Regions from separate parts of the Pradoshia sp. TA40_28 genome, predicted to be linked through region 2. Evidence: riboswitches for the same ligand, from Rfam matches in the RefSeq annotation. Region 2 holds a riboswitch; the other holds the start of a gene.

Region 1 (6,645 bases), on a different contig from region 2:
AAACGAGAAAATATTTGGATGTGGGTCGTGCCAGCCTTTCTACTCATTTTTTTACCAAGAAGATATGTTTTATTAGATAGCCAGGGCACCGTTTTATGTGAATATCGAAGCCATTTTGGATTAAATGGTTCAATTGATATTCTAACAGCCGAACAGGAACAAATAGGGACGTATCAGCAATCAAAACAGTTAGGGAAAAGGAGTACAAGCCATGTAACCAATTCTTATGGTATCCGGCAATATGGCGGGGAAATCAGGCATGGGGCAGAATTTATGGTCAAACAAACTTATAATCAGCGAAATATTGTGCACTATTCAAGCGGATGGATGCCCACCTATTATAGTCAACATTTCCTTGATCCTAATACACCCTCCCTCACGTTTACGGAGGGAGCGACAGAAGATGAAAAAAGAATAGGGTATTGTTATTGTATCGATTACCTCCAACAGCAAAATCATTAACCACTAAATCACATCACAAAGAGGATAAACTTTAGCTCTTTGCCCATTATGTTTTATAATGGTGATATAGATGGTAGATGAAAGTTGTTTGAAGGGAGCAGGAAAATGGATATCAATATAATTAAGGTACATGGTTCCAATAATGATTTTTATTTAATCGATGAAATGGAGACCAAGCTGCCATTATCAGATCCGGAACGAAGCCAATTAGCTATCAATATGTGTAAGCGCAGTGGCACAGAGGGAGCAGATGGGATTCTCTTTGTGATGAACAGTGAGTCAGCAGATGCTAGAATGAGAGTCTTTAATGCAGATGGTTCGGAAGCTTCCATGTGTGGGAATGGCCTCCGCTGTGTTGGGCGATATGTCCAGGAAAAATTACAGAAAAATAATCTGTTGATTGAGACCATGAAAGCCAATCTGCAGGTAACGAAAGAGCCTGACATGTATAAGGATATCCCTACATACCGAGTCGAAATATCTCCGGTCATCAAAGCAACCAGTGCCTTGCCGATGAATACGGAATTGGACGAAATCATCAACCAGCGCTTACCTTTTATTGATGAGAACCTTATGTTTACAACTTTATCTGTACCAAATCCTCATTTAATCAGTCTGGTTGATAAAGAGGTCATTCATTCAGATAAGCAAGAAAAAATAGCAACTAAGCTGAATGGAGAGAATGAATGGTTTACAGATGGTGTAAATGTCAGCTTCGTTTCTCGTCTGGAGGAGGGGGCCATTTTTGTTCGTACGTTTGAACGAGGAGTGGGCTTTACGAATGCCTGTGGAACGGCCATGTCAGCCTCCAGCCTCGTGACTAAATGGGTTGACGACCTCGAGGATGAAGCAGTCTTGCATGTTTATAATCCAGGTGGAATGGTACAGTGTCAGGTTCATGATTTGCAGGATAAAACTTGGGTTGATTTAATTGGTAATGCAACGTATGAATACGAAACGGTTATTCAGTTAAATTTGGACACACTACATGTTAGCTTTGGGGAAAGGCAAGTTTATAGAGAAGAGGCAGAGGCCTATTCAGCATTCCAACAACATGTCAAAACCTATGTAGACTCTAAAATGGGATGAGTTTATGGAGTTTATTCATTAGGATCAAATAGAGGGGGGCGAAAATTGAAGAAGCATACGAATACCTTTTTAAATATTCATTTTATATCCTTTTTCGTGTTGATTACCCTCTTTATTGTCTGTACGCTCTTATTTGTCGATATTGCAGATAAATTAAATGATAATGAACTTTATCAGTTTGATATGATGATTATTCAGGAGGTTCAGGGCAGTATTAATGAACTGAGCACAAAAGTGCTTATTTTTATAACGAATTTAGGTTCAGTAAAAGGCAATATCCTGTTGGTTATCATTTTCTCTTTGTTTTTATTGTTTAAAAAACGTCCTTTAAGTGTTGTCTTTTTAACTACCGTGACATTGTCAGGTGGTTATGTGAACCATTATTTAAAATGGATTTTCCAACGAGAGAGACCTTCGTTAAATCCATTGGTTGAGGTAAATAGTTTTAGTTTTCCGAGTGGCCATGCTATGTCCTCTTTCATCCTATATGGGGCACTGATGATCATAACAACCAGAATCACCAAGAGCTGGCCGGTCCGATTAGGTGTCTATGCAATTTGTACATTCATGATTTTAACGATTGGATACAGCCGAATCTACTTGGGGGTTCATTTTCCGAGTGATGTTATTGCCGGTTTTATTGCAGGCTGTGCATGGCTAGCGATCATTGCAGTTTTATTTAAGTTTGGAGAATATAGAAAAATAAAAAGTTCGAAATCGTAGATAGGTGTCTGTAAGCCATAATGGTTTACGGACACCTATTTTTTTTGGAAGCTGCATGAAAATCCAACTTGTATACTTTTCGGATTGAATGCAGTCACATTCATAGTCTCAAATCAATAGAAATTGTCATTCTTATTAGAAATGAAGAAAGGCTCTGAAAAGACAACCGAAGGCGATTATGTCATTAACAATGGATATGGTATAATTTTCATGCAACTATATGGTGCGGGTGGTATGCGCCTTCTTTTCCTTATAACAAGTGAGGGGAGGTGATATACCAATGGATTTTCTTATAGCTCTGGCAAAAGATGTAGCCATGATTTTCTTAACAACTTTTGCTGCAGGCATCGCCACGCGATTCGCCAATCTCAAGCTTAAGGGCAAACGAAAAACCACCCCGCGCCGACCAAAGCATAAGGGTGGTTCTCCTAAGAACTAACTAATTTGCATACCACTCGCTTGTTAGTTGCACCAGGGAGTTACCAGCTCTCTGGTTTTTTTACTATATGTTTATATGTTTATACTATACCCTAAATAATAGAAATTCAATCAAAACTGTACTAGGGAGCCAATTGATGTTCGCCTTTTTTATCGAGTGACAAACATATGGAATGTCATAAGATGCATCGATTTATTTACCTATTCGATAAAAGGCTACTTAGTGGCCGTAACATTGATGGATAAGCAGGGTTTCATTGGTTTCGTTTGAACTCTAACAGATTTAAATCCTGTCTTCGTAAGAACCTCTTTAATTTCTTCCGCATATTGATGAGCCTGTTCTTCCGTTGCCTCTTCCTGTCTCGGTTGCACTGTGATTGTAAGGCCGCCATTCTCTTTTAATAAGGAATGTATTTTTTGAATGCAAGCTTCCTGGTTATCCCATAATGGATAACTGTTTACGCTAAAAATGTTATCGTACACCATTGGACTGGGCAATTCGAGTACAGTTCCATTAAATAAACGAAGCTGATTGCGGTCGAGTTGTTCCTGATTTCGTTTGCTTGCGTTTTTAACCATTTCTTCAGATGGGTCAACTCCATCGATTTGAACGGTCGGGTGTTTTTCAAAAAGGATATGCATTCCTTCCCCGGGGCCAAACCCAATTTCAAGCAGCGTATCATTCGGTTTAATAGATAATTGAGCAAATGTCCATTCATACAATTCTTCATTTTCATAGGCCATGATTTTACCAGCTAGTTTTCCAAGTACACCAGTTGGATTTTTAAATTGATTGGTTAAGATCTCTTTCATTTATCATCACTCCTATACGTAACATACCCAAAAAAATAAATGGCTAACTCTATCAAATTAATTATCTAAATAGATTGAAATAACTGAAAATTTATAGTAAATTAGGTAAATATATAATTTCATATTCTTATCTAGAGAGATGGAGGGACTGGCCCGTTGAAATCTCAGCAACCTGGATTCTAAAGTCCAAGGTGCTAAATCCAGCAAGCATTGCTTGAAAGATGAGAGACCTTAGGAAAAGGGCTTTCATATAATGAAAGCTCTTTTCTATTAGTCTGTTTTCCTCATCATCCATTCACTTTACCAAATTAGGGGGGAAAGACAGTGAATCTTTTGGAGACGTTAGATGAAAAAATTCTGGTTGCAGATGGGGCGAGTGGTACACTTTTATATTCTTTTGGAATTGATAGCTGTTTTGAAGAACTTAATCTGACAGATCCTGATCAAATCAAAAAGATGCACAGAAGTTATATTGGGGCGGGTGCTGATATCATTCAATCCAATACATTCGGTGCAAATTTCCATAAATTAAAAAGGTATGGCCTCGAAAGGGAAGTTTTCAAGATTAATGGGGCCGGAATGAAACTGGCCAAAGAAGCTGCTGACCCGAATACCTTTGTCATTGGGACAATCGGGGGATTGCGGAGCTTTAGAAAGTCGGAATTAACATTAAATGAAATTAAGGCATATTTTGAAGAGCAGCTGCTCGCTTTATTGAAGGAAGAACCAGACGGAATTTTACTGGAAACTTATTATGATTTAGAAGAATTACTAATGGTCTTAGAAGTAGGAAGAAAAAACAGCCATCTTCCTTTTATCACGAATATTTCCCTGCATGAAACAGGTCTATTGCAAAATGGAATGCATGTCAGTGAGGCGTTTTCTCTTTTAAAAAAGGAAGGAGCCGATGTCGTCGGGATTAATTGCCGGATGGGCCCGTACCATATGATTCAATCGTATGAAGAAGTGCCGCTTTTAAAAGATACGTATTATGCAGCATACCCGAATGCTAGCTTACCTGATTTGTCTGATGGAAGATATGTCTATTCAACAGAAGCTGACTATTTCATCAACAGCTCCAGACAGCTTGCGAAGCAGGGCGTACGCCTGTTAGGGGGATGTTGTGGGACGACGCCTGCACATATTCAAGCCATACGTAAAGGGATCGAGGGTCTTCTTCCTGTTAAGGAAAAAGATTTTGTAGCCGAGCCGAAAAATCAACCTTTCTCTTATGAAGGCATTCACCTTAACCGAACAGGGCCTGATACAATTTCAAGTAAAGCTAAAAGACAAACGACCGTCATCGTTGAACTGGACCCACCGAAGACACTTGGGCTAGAAGAGTTTTTGAGAGGAAGCCAGTATTTATTAGATTCAGGTACTGATGCGATTACCCTTGCGGATAATTCATTGGCTTCCCCGAGAATATCGAATCTGGCCGTAGCTTCCATTTTACAAGTTAAGTTAAATACATTGCCCCTTGTCCATTTAACTTGTAGGGATCATAATCTGATTGGCTTGCAATCGCATTTAATGGGGATGCATTCCCTCGGATTATCTGAGGTTTTAGTCGTGACAGGTGATCCTTCAAAAATTGGAGATTTTCCAGGAGCGACTTCCGTATATGATCTCTCTTCTATGGACTTAATTTCATTAATCAAGCAATTGAATGAAGGCCGATCCTATTCCGGAAAATCGTTAGGAAGCCGGGCAAATTTCGAAGTTGCTGCAGCCTTTAACCCACATGTAAAGTACATAGATAAAGCTGTACAGCGAATGGAGAAGAAGATTCAGGCAGGTGCAGATTATTTTCTGACCCAGCCAGTATTCAGTATCGAAAAATTAGAGGAAGTATACGCAGCAACCAGGCATATTACGAAGCCGATATTTATTGGCATCATGCCTTTAACGAGTCATAGGAATGCAGAGTTTTTACATAATGAAGTCCCTGGAATATCATTGCCGGCGCATGTTCGGACAGCAATGGAAAGGGCGGGTGCTGATCAAGAGAGTTGCGCACGTGAAAGCTTCGCCATATCAAAAGAATTAGTGGATGCCGCAAAGGAATTATTTAATGGAATTTATATTATTACACCTTTTATGAAATATGAATTAAGCGGGCGTTTAGTGCGATACATCAAGGAACAAAAATCAGTTGTCAATAGGGAAGTGCATTTATTATGAAAGCAGAAAGATTAAAAGACTTATTAGGTGAAAGAATTGTGATTCTGGATGGAGCAATGGGAACTATGATTCAGGCACATAATTTAACAGAGGAGGATTTTGGCGGAGAACAATACGATGGGTGCAATGAGTACTTATCGATCACCCGTCCCGATATAATCCAATCCATCCATGAAGAATATTTGGCAGCGGGAGCGGACATTATTGAAACAAACACGTTCGGTGCAACGCCAATTGTCTTAGATGAATACAATCTTGGCCATCTGGCTTATCAGCTTAATAAACAATCGGCCCAATTGGCACGAAAAGCTGTTAATCAATTTGACACTTCTGACAGCCCTCGCTTTGTTGCTGGTTCAATGGGACCTACCACTAAAACCCTATCCGTCACAGGTGGAGCCACTTTTGAACAATTGGCAGAGTCTTATGAAGAACAAACGAAGGGGTTACTGGATGGCGGAGTTGATGTGCTACTTTTGGAAACGTCACAGGACTTACTAAATGTGAAAGCGGCTTATATCGGAATGCAAAAAGCATTCTCGACTTTGGGAAGAGAAGTGCCGTTAATCATTTCAGGAACGATTGAACCAATGGGAACCACTCTTGCAGGACAAACCATTGAAGCTTTTTATATATCAATCACGCATATGAAGCCCCTTGCGATTGGACTTAATTGTGCAACGGGTCCCGAGTTCATGGCTGAGCATATCAGGTCTTTATCTGAGTTAAGCACTGCCCATGTAAGTTGTTATCCGAATGCCGGATTACCAGATGAAAATGGCCAGTATAACGAAACGCCATCTTCACTCAGTAAGAAAATTAAGCAATTTGCTGAAAAAGGATGGATTAATTTGGTCGGCGGCTGCTGCGGAACGACTCCCTACCATATCCGCGCTATTAAGGAAGCTGTTAGTAGAATAGAACCGAGAAGGATAA
Region 2 (6,645 bases):
GTACAGCTGCATTAAATCCAAGCGGTTTAATTTCTACTTCAAACCCTTGATTTTCAGCTATAGCATTAAGTAAATCAATATCAATACCGACAAATTCGCCATTCGTATCCTGGAATTCAAATGGGGCAAATGTAATGTCAGTTGCAATCTCATATTTTTTTCCTTCTGCTTTTGTGTTTAAAGCAGGGAATATAAATGAAGCAATCATGACAATAGCCATTGCTGTTAAAAGTGTGAATTTTGAAAATCTCTTCATTATGAGCCTCCTTCATATAAGTAACGTTTAAAAACCCTCTATGTCCATTTTGGGCGGGTTAAAAGGGAAGTTTTAAATCTTATGACAGAATGTATGTATCTCTATGAGTATATATAAAGATACGGTTTTTTTGCAATCAATACTTACCAAATAATATTAGATTAATATAAGATTTCCATGTATTTATTGCAAAGAAATAGATGGTATAAAGGGTGGGGAAACAAAAAAGAGCAGTATATACTTACTTTAATCTAAAAAATATATAGAGTTTTGTAAATGGAAAGTACTTCCGATATATTATCTGAAAATAATCTGATTCACAGTTTACTCCTGATTTATGTATGGAAACAGCCGGGAAGATTTTAGATCATGTAAGCATGAATGGGCAAAATTTTTGTTATAGTATGAGTTCATTAATTTGAAATTTACTTCCCTTATACAAGCTCCTAATTACAAACAATCCCCATTTTTGTCATACTCGTTAACTTAAAGGACCTCCTTTATATGTCAGCATTATCTATTATGAGTATTTATGACTAACTTTATTTACCCTGTTTAACACAATTCTAACTATATATTTAACAATAATTTAAAGGGGTCTTAAGATTCCTCCTGCGAGCATGACCGTACTTAAAGAAAATAGATCAATCCAATGGGAGGATGATCTATTTTCACTGAGTATATATTATTGTAAATTTTTTATAATAATACTGTTCACAGGTAAAAAGTTTTCCCCGGTATCCATGTACGTAACAGAAACCTGATCATTTTCCTGTAAGTATATGATCAAAGGGTCTTTTTCAGAGGACATATTGTAGCTTTGGCCGTTGTCCAGAAGGAAAGAAACAACGGTATATTCACCCGATTTTTCCTTATAGACTCTGACAACTTTCCCATCTACTTTCTTCTCTTCACTCGTAGAAGTGCCATTGACCGTTCCACCGCCTTTTTGAAGCGCCGTTTTGTAAAGCTTTAAGGCCTCGTTAGGTGTAGATCCATAAGCAGTGATTTCAGGATTGGCTGCAGATACAATGAAATAATTTTGTAAAAATCCATTGGAATCGAGCACTCCCGTTAACCAGCTGGCTTCACCATAGAAATTATAAATGATAGGCATTTTGCCTTCCCATTTCTTTTCTATAAATTTTTTCTCGATAATTTGCAAGGCACCTTGTGAATCCATATAGGACTCCTCCGTATTGCCTGTATAATAGACAGCTTTTCCCGTTCTGGAATTTGTGAGCGCATAACCGAGCATCGAATCTACGCCTTCTTTTGGACTTGTGAAATCAGTGAAATAATACATTTCTCCATTTTCATCAAAAATTGGACTGACATTCGCCTCGGTACCTTCATCAGATGGAAGTTTAACGTCTGATTTTCCAAATAGGCTATTCCAAAATCCATGGACATAATTTCCGAAGTAGCTATTTTGCGTACTGACAACCTCCGGGGCAACTGCTCCATCAATAAATTCAGGTGCATCATTAATAGAATAGGATTTGGACTTCCCAGTTTTGGCATCCATCACGACAACGCCTTTCACCTTAAAACCATTCCTGGCAGAGACAAAATCACCATATGAGCGAATATAAAAAGGGGCTCCGTTATCATCTACTTCAAGCTGGGCATCGCCGTAGAATATATACGATGGATACTGTAGGCGTATACGACGTTCTGTTTCTTTGTTAAAGAATGCAGAGGGAGTGTATAGCATTTCTGCCTCTACAAATTTAGGATTAGCCGAAGAGTCTGTCGCACTCAGCATAAAGTATCCGGGAGTTTCTTTCCCTTTTAACCATTTGAAAAATCCGGAAAATTCGACTGGGGCAATATAAACATACTCCCCATTTACTTTTTGGATTTGCAAATTCCCTAATTCATAGTAACTCGTATTAGGTACCTGGCCAAACGCTTTTTTCATTTTATTGCGTGCGTATTGAGGCGGTACGCTAGCTGGCTTTTTATTCTCATCAAATGTTTGTATTTCTTCTTTGACCTCCATTTTGGCGATCTTAAACTTTTCATCGGCGTTGAATAGAAAAGCAGTTAAAAAGTAGAGTCCGACAAGCAAACTACCCGCGAATAAAACACCTTTAATCTTTCTCTCCATACCTGTAGCAAGCAGTGAGCCCAACAAGGTTAGTATGATTAAGAAAATCCACAGCGAGGAGATCGTTTGATCCAACAAGGTGAAGTAATAAAATAAAAATGCACCAATCATAATCAATGCAGCTAAACTGACAAAAACAAGCAGTTTTGTTTTGCCCTTCATGTGGATATGTAATTTTTCATTATTTTGGAATGGCACAAGAATAAGTGCCGAAATAATCCCGATGATGATGGAATAGATGAAGATGTTTCCCACTAGATAACCTCCTTGGTTTTTTATGTAAATCCCCTTAGTAACCTATACGATTAAAAAGCTGTAATGATTCATTAATCATAAAGAATGATCAAAAGCTATAGATAAAACATAGAGGATAGTTATAGTATAAACCAAAATTAATTATACTTTCTGAATATTTTGATTGACATTAACAAACAGGATAGGATATAGTTGGAAACATCAAATTTAATTGAATAGCAAGCGATTCTTATCGAGAGAAGTGGAGGGACTTGGCCCTATGATACTTCGGCAGCGGATTTTTACTTAGGTAAAAATACTGTGCTAAATCCAACAAACGACTGTTTGATAGATAAGAGGAAGCTTTAAGTGGACATATTTCCAATCATTTTTATGCATATGTTCATACGAAGCCTCTTCTGTCTATGACAGAAGAGGCTTTTTGCATTTCGAATTTCATAAGACCTGGAGGAGAGAACATGATTGAGTTTCGAAACGTAAAAAAATCATATCAAGCAAATGGACAGACGGTTGAAGCGTTAAAAGGAGTTCATTTGACAATTGATAAAGGAGATATATATGGCGTAGTAGGATACAGCGGTGCCGGAAAAAGTACTCTTTTGCGGTTGGTTAATATGCTGGAACGTCCTACTGAAGGAGAGGTTCTTGTTAACGGTAAATCGTTTACGAAATTAAAATCTAAGGAATTGAGGGCAGAAAAAAAGAAAATCGGTATGATCTTTCAGCATTTTAATTTACTCCAGTCCAAGACAGTATTTGATAATGTAACTATTCCGTTGAAACTATCCGGTACAGGTAAACAAACAATTCAAAAGAGAGTCCTGGAGTTACTGGAGTTCGTTGGTTTATCAGATAAGGCTCGCAGTTATCCGGAAGAATTGTCAGGAGGACAGAAGCAGAGGGTTGGAATTGCGAGAGCTCTGGCCACAAACCCATCGATTCTATTATGTGATGAAGCTACATCCGCATTGGACCCACAAACGACAAGTGATGTTTTAAAGCTATTGAAAAGAATAAACCGTGAATACAACATAACCATTTTGCTCATTACACATGAGATGTCAGTGATTAAAGAAATCTGTAATAAGGTCGCTGTCATGGAAAATGGAAGGGTGGTTGAGCAGGGCCCTGTTATTGACGTTTTTTCTAAACCGCAAACGGAGACTGCCAAACGATTTGTTAGAACAGTCATTCATGATGAAATACCACAAAGCTTTTTGAAATCCTTAAAGGAAAAGAATCCTGCCGTCTGGAAGCTGAATTTTTTGGGGTCGTCTTCAGGCAAGCATCTTCTCTCAACGGTAGCCAAAAGCTTTGATGTTCATTTAAGTGTTCTTTCTGCCAATATTTCTGAAATACAGGAAACACCTTTCGGCAATTTAATCGTGGAGGTTATAGGAGAAACAACTGAAATAAGAAAGGCATTTGATTACATAGTGAATGAGGATGTTATCTTGCAGGAGGTGAAACTGCCATGAATGAACAGGTATTGGGAATGGAAATTACGCTTGAACAATTACTGATTGGCTTCAGTGACACGCTCTATATGGTTTTCTTTTCATTACTATTCTCAGCCATTATCGGATTGCCTTTAGGGATATTACTCGTCATCACAAGAAAGGGACATATCCTGGAGAATGCATGGGTGTTTAATATATTGAACCCGGTTATCAATATATTACGTTCGGTCCCCTTCATTATCTTATTAGTGGCTTTAATCCCATTTACAAGATTCGTTGTTGGATCGGCGATTGGGACGAATGCGGCAATTGTACCGCTTGTGTTTTATGCAGGTCCCTATATTGCCAGATTGGTTGAAAATTCATTATTGGAAGTTGATAAAGGAATCATTGAAGCAGCTCAGTCAATGGGAGCTACAGTATGGCAAATAATTTTCCGCTTTTTGCTACCGGAAGGACTTAGCTCTCTTATTCTAACATTTACAACAGCAACAATCGGTCTGGTCGGTGCCTCAGCTATGGCAGGGGCGGTAGGGGCCGGAGGTGTCGGAGATCTTGCTCTCACCTATGGATATCAGAGATTCGATACAATCACCATGATTGTAACGGTAGCCGCACTTGTGATTATTGTGCAGCTTTTACAAACTTCAGGCAATACAGTGGCAAGAAAAATAAGAAGACGATAAAGAAGGAGATGGATAGAATGAAAAAGTTTTTTCTTACTATTTTAATAGTGGCATTCACAATCATAACAGCAGCGTGCGGAAGTGAATCAAAAGGAAATGCCAAAGAAGGAAGTTCCACTATTAAGGTGGGAGTTAGCAGTGGGGACAGGACATGGGATTATATTGCTGAACTTGCCAAAGAGAAGGGACTTGATATAGAACTGGTGAAATTCAGTGATTATATACTGCCAAACACAGCTTTAAATGACGGGGAAATAGATGCGAACGCATTTCAGACAATCTCATACTTTGATGAACAGATTAAGGAAAGAAATTTGGCTATTGAACCTATTGGAGCTACTGTTATTGCGCCAATGGGAATCTATTCAACTAAACATAAAAAATTGGATGAGCTGCCGAAAGGAGCAACAATAGCCGTTCCTAATGAAGGGACCAATCTAGGGCGAGCGTTGTTGCTATTACAGGAAGCAGGTTTCATCACATTAGAAGACAATTTTAATGGGGTTGGCTCTATCGATAAAATTAAAACCAACCCTAAAAATATTAAACTTGAACTAGTAGCAGCCGGTAATACACCGCGTTTTCTAGAAGATGTAGATGCTTCGATTATCAACAATAACTTTGCGGTTGAAGCAGGATTAACATTAAAAGATACTTTGTTCCATGAAAGTGAAACGGCTAAACCATATATTAATATTATCGCCGTGAAAAAAGGGAATGAAGACCGCGCTGACTTAAAAAAACTGGTGGAAATTTACCAATCAAAAGAAGTAGAGGATTTTATTAATAAAACATTTAAAGGGAATACCATTCCGGCTTTCGTATCATTGGAAGAATTGGTTGATTATCAGGATGCCTGGACCAGTCCGGCAGTGCAGCAATGAATTACTTCGGAAACTAACATAGGTATAAGATTATTGGAAAGATTGGAGGCAGAGTAATGATTAAAAATGATAGTCGCATCTTTCATAAAGAAATGATTAATGGATATATCGATCAACAGGCTAACAACTATATAAATATAAGCCATCATATCCATGCCAATCCTGAAATAGGGAATGAAGAATTCTTAGCTTCAGAGACACTTACCAATGTATTGATTGAAGCTGGCTTTGAGGTCACACGTGATATTGCCGGGCATGAAACTGGTTTTATAGCGAGGAAGTCATCATCAAAACCAGGACCTAGGATTGCTTTTCTCGCTGAATATGATGCCCTGCCCGGTCTTGGCCATGCTTGCGGCCATAATATCATCGGGATCACGAGCGTGGCAGCAGGAATTTCACTTGGATTAGTACTAGAGGAAATTGGAGGAACGGTTCTCGTTTATGGTACACCGGCAGAAGAAGGAGGCGTAAATGGCAGTGCGAAAGGCAGTTATGTGAAGCATGGATTGTTTGAAGGAGTGGATGCAGCGATTCTAATCCATCCATCAGGGCAAACCGGAACGACTCAACCATTTTTGGCTGTTAACCCCCTTGATTTTCATTTTTACGGAAAAGCTGCTCATGCTTCAGCTGCTCCTGAGGAAGGAATCAATGCTCTGGATGCAGTTATTCAGTTATTTAATGGGATTGGGGCCTTAAGACAACAATTACCGACTGATATAAGGGTACATGGCATTATTCGAGATGGAGGAGATGCACCTAATATCATTCCTGAATATGCCTCTGCAAGGTTTTATATAAGGGCATCAACCTGGAAGAGATGTGAAGAAATTTCAGAAAGAATTATTAAGATTGCCAAAGGTGCAGCACTGGCAACAGGGAGCCAAGTAAAAATCAATCGATTTCAAAATGAAGTTCATGACTTTGTTATAAATTCGACTCTCGATGAGATTCTACGAGAGGAACTGACTGATCTTGGTGAAGATGT

What was found. A riboswitch is a leader RNA that binds a small molecule or an ion and turns the genes downstream of it on or off. The one in region 2 is predicted to bind S-adenosylmethionine.
Region 1: it holds a riboswitch for S-adenosylmethionine, as region 2 does, so the genes downstream of both, AC58NB_RS06345 (bifunctional homocysteine S-methyltransferase/methylenetetrahydrofolate reductase) here and AC58NB_RS00340 (methionine ABC transporter ATP-binding protein) in region 2, are expected to answer to the same signal.

What each region holds. Positions count from the first base shown of each region.
Region 1 is NZ_JCATZO010000004.1:83,600-90,244, reverse strand. Features, by position in the region: gene AC58NB_RS06370 (hypothetical protein) at 1-462, shown strand, start outside; gene dapF (diaminopimelate epimerase) at 568-1,551, shown strand; gene AC58NB_RS06360 (phosphatase PAP2 family protein) at 1,597-2,274, shown strand; gene AC58NB_RS06355 (hypothetical protein) at 2,555-2,713, shown strand; gene AC58NB_RS06350 (SAM-dependent methyltransferase) at 2,929-3,525, opposite strand; SAM riboswitch class I at 3,650-3,753, shown strand; gene AC58NB_RS06345 (bifunctional homocysteine S-methyltransferase/methylenetetrahydrofolate reductase) at 3,850-5,709, shown strand; gene metH (methionine synthase) at 5,706-6,645, shown strand, end outside.
Region 2 is NZ_JCATZO010000001.1:75,260-81,904, forward strand. Features, by position in the region: gene AC58NB_RS00330 (amino acid ABC transporter substrate-binding protein/permease) at 1-256, opposite strand, end outside; gene AC58NB_RS00335 (YrzE family protein) at 942-2,624, opposite strand; SAM riboswitch class I at 2,851-2,962, shown strand; gene AC58NB_RS00340 (methionine ABC transporter ATP-binding protein) at 3,083-4,102, shown strand; gene AC58NB_RS00345 (methionine ABC transporter permease) at 4,120-4,770, shown strand; gene AC58NB_RS00350 (MetQ/NlpA family ABC transporter substrate-binding protein) at 4,788-5,654, shown strand; gene AC58NB_RS00355 (M20 family metallopeptidase) at 5,711-6,645, shown strand, end outside.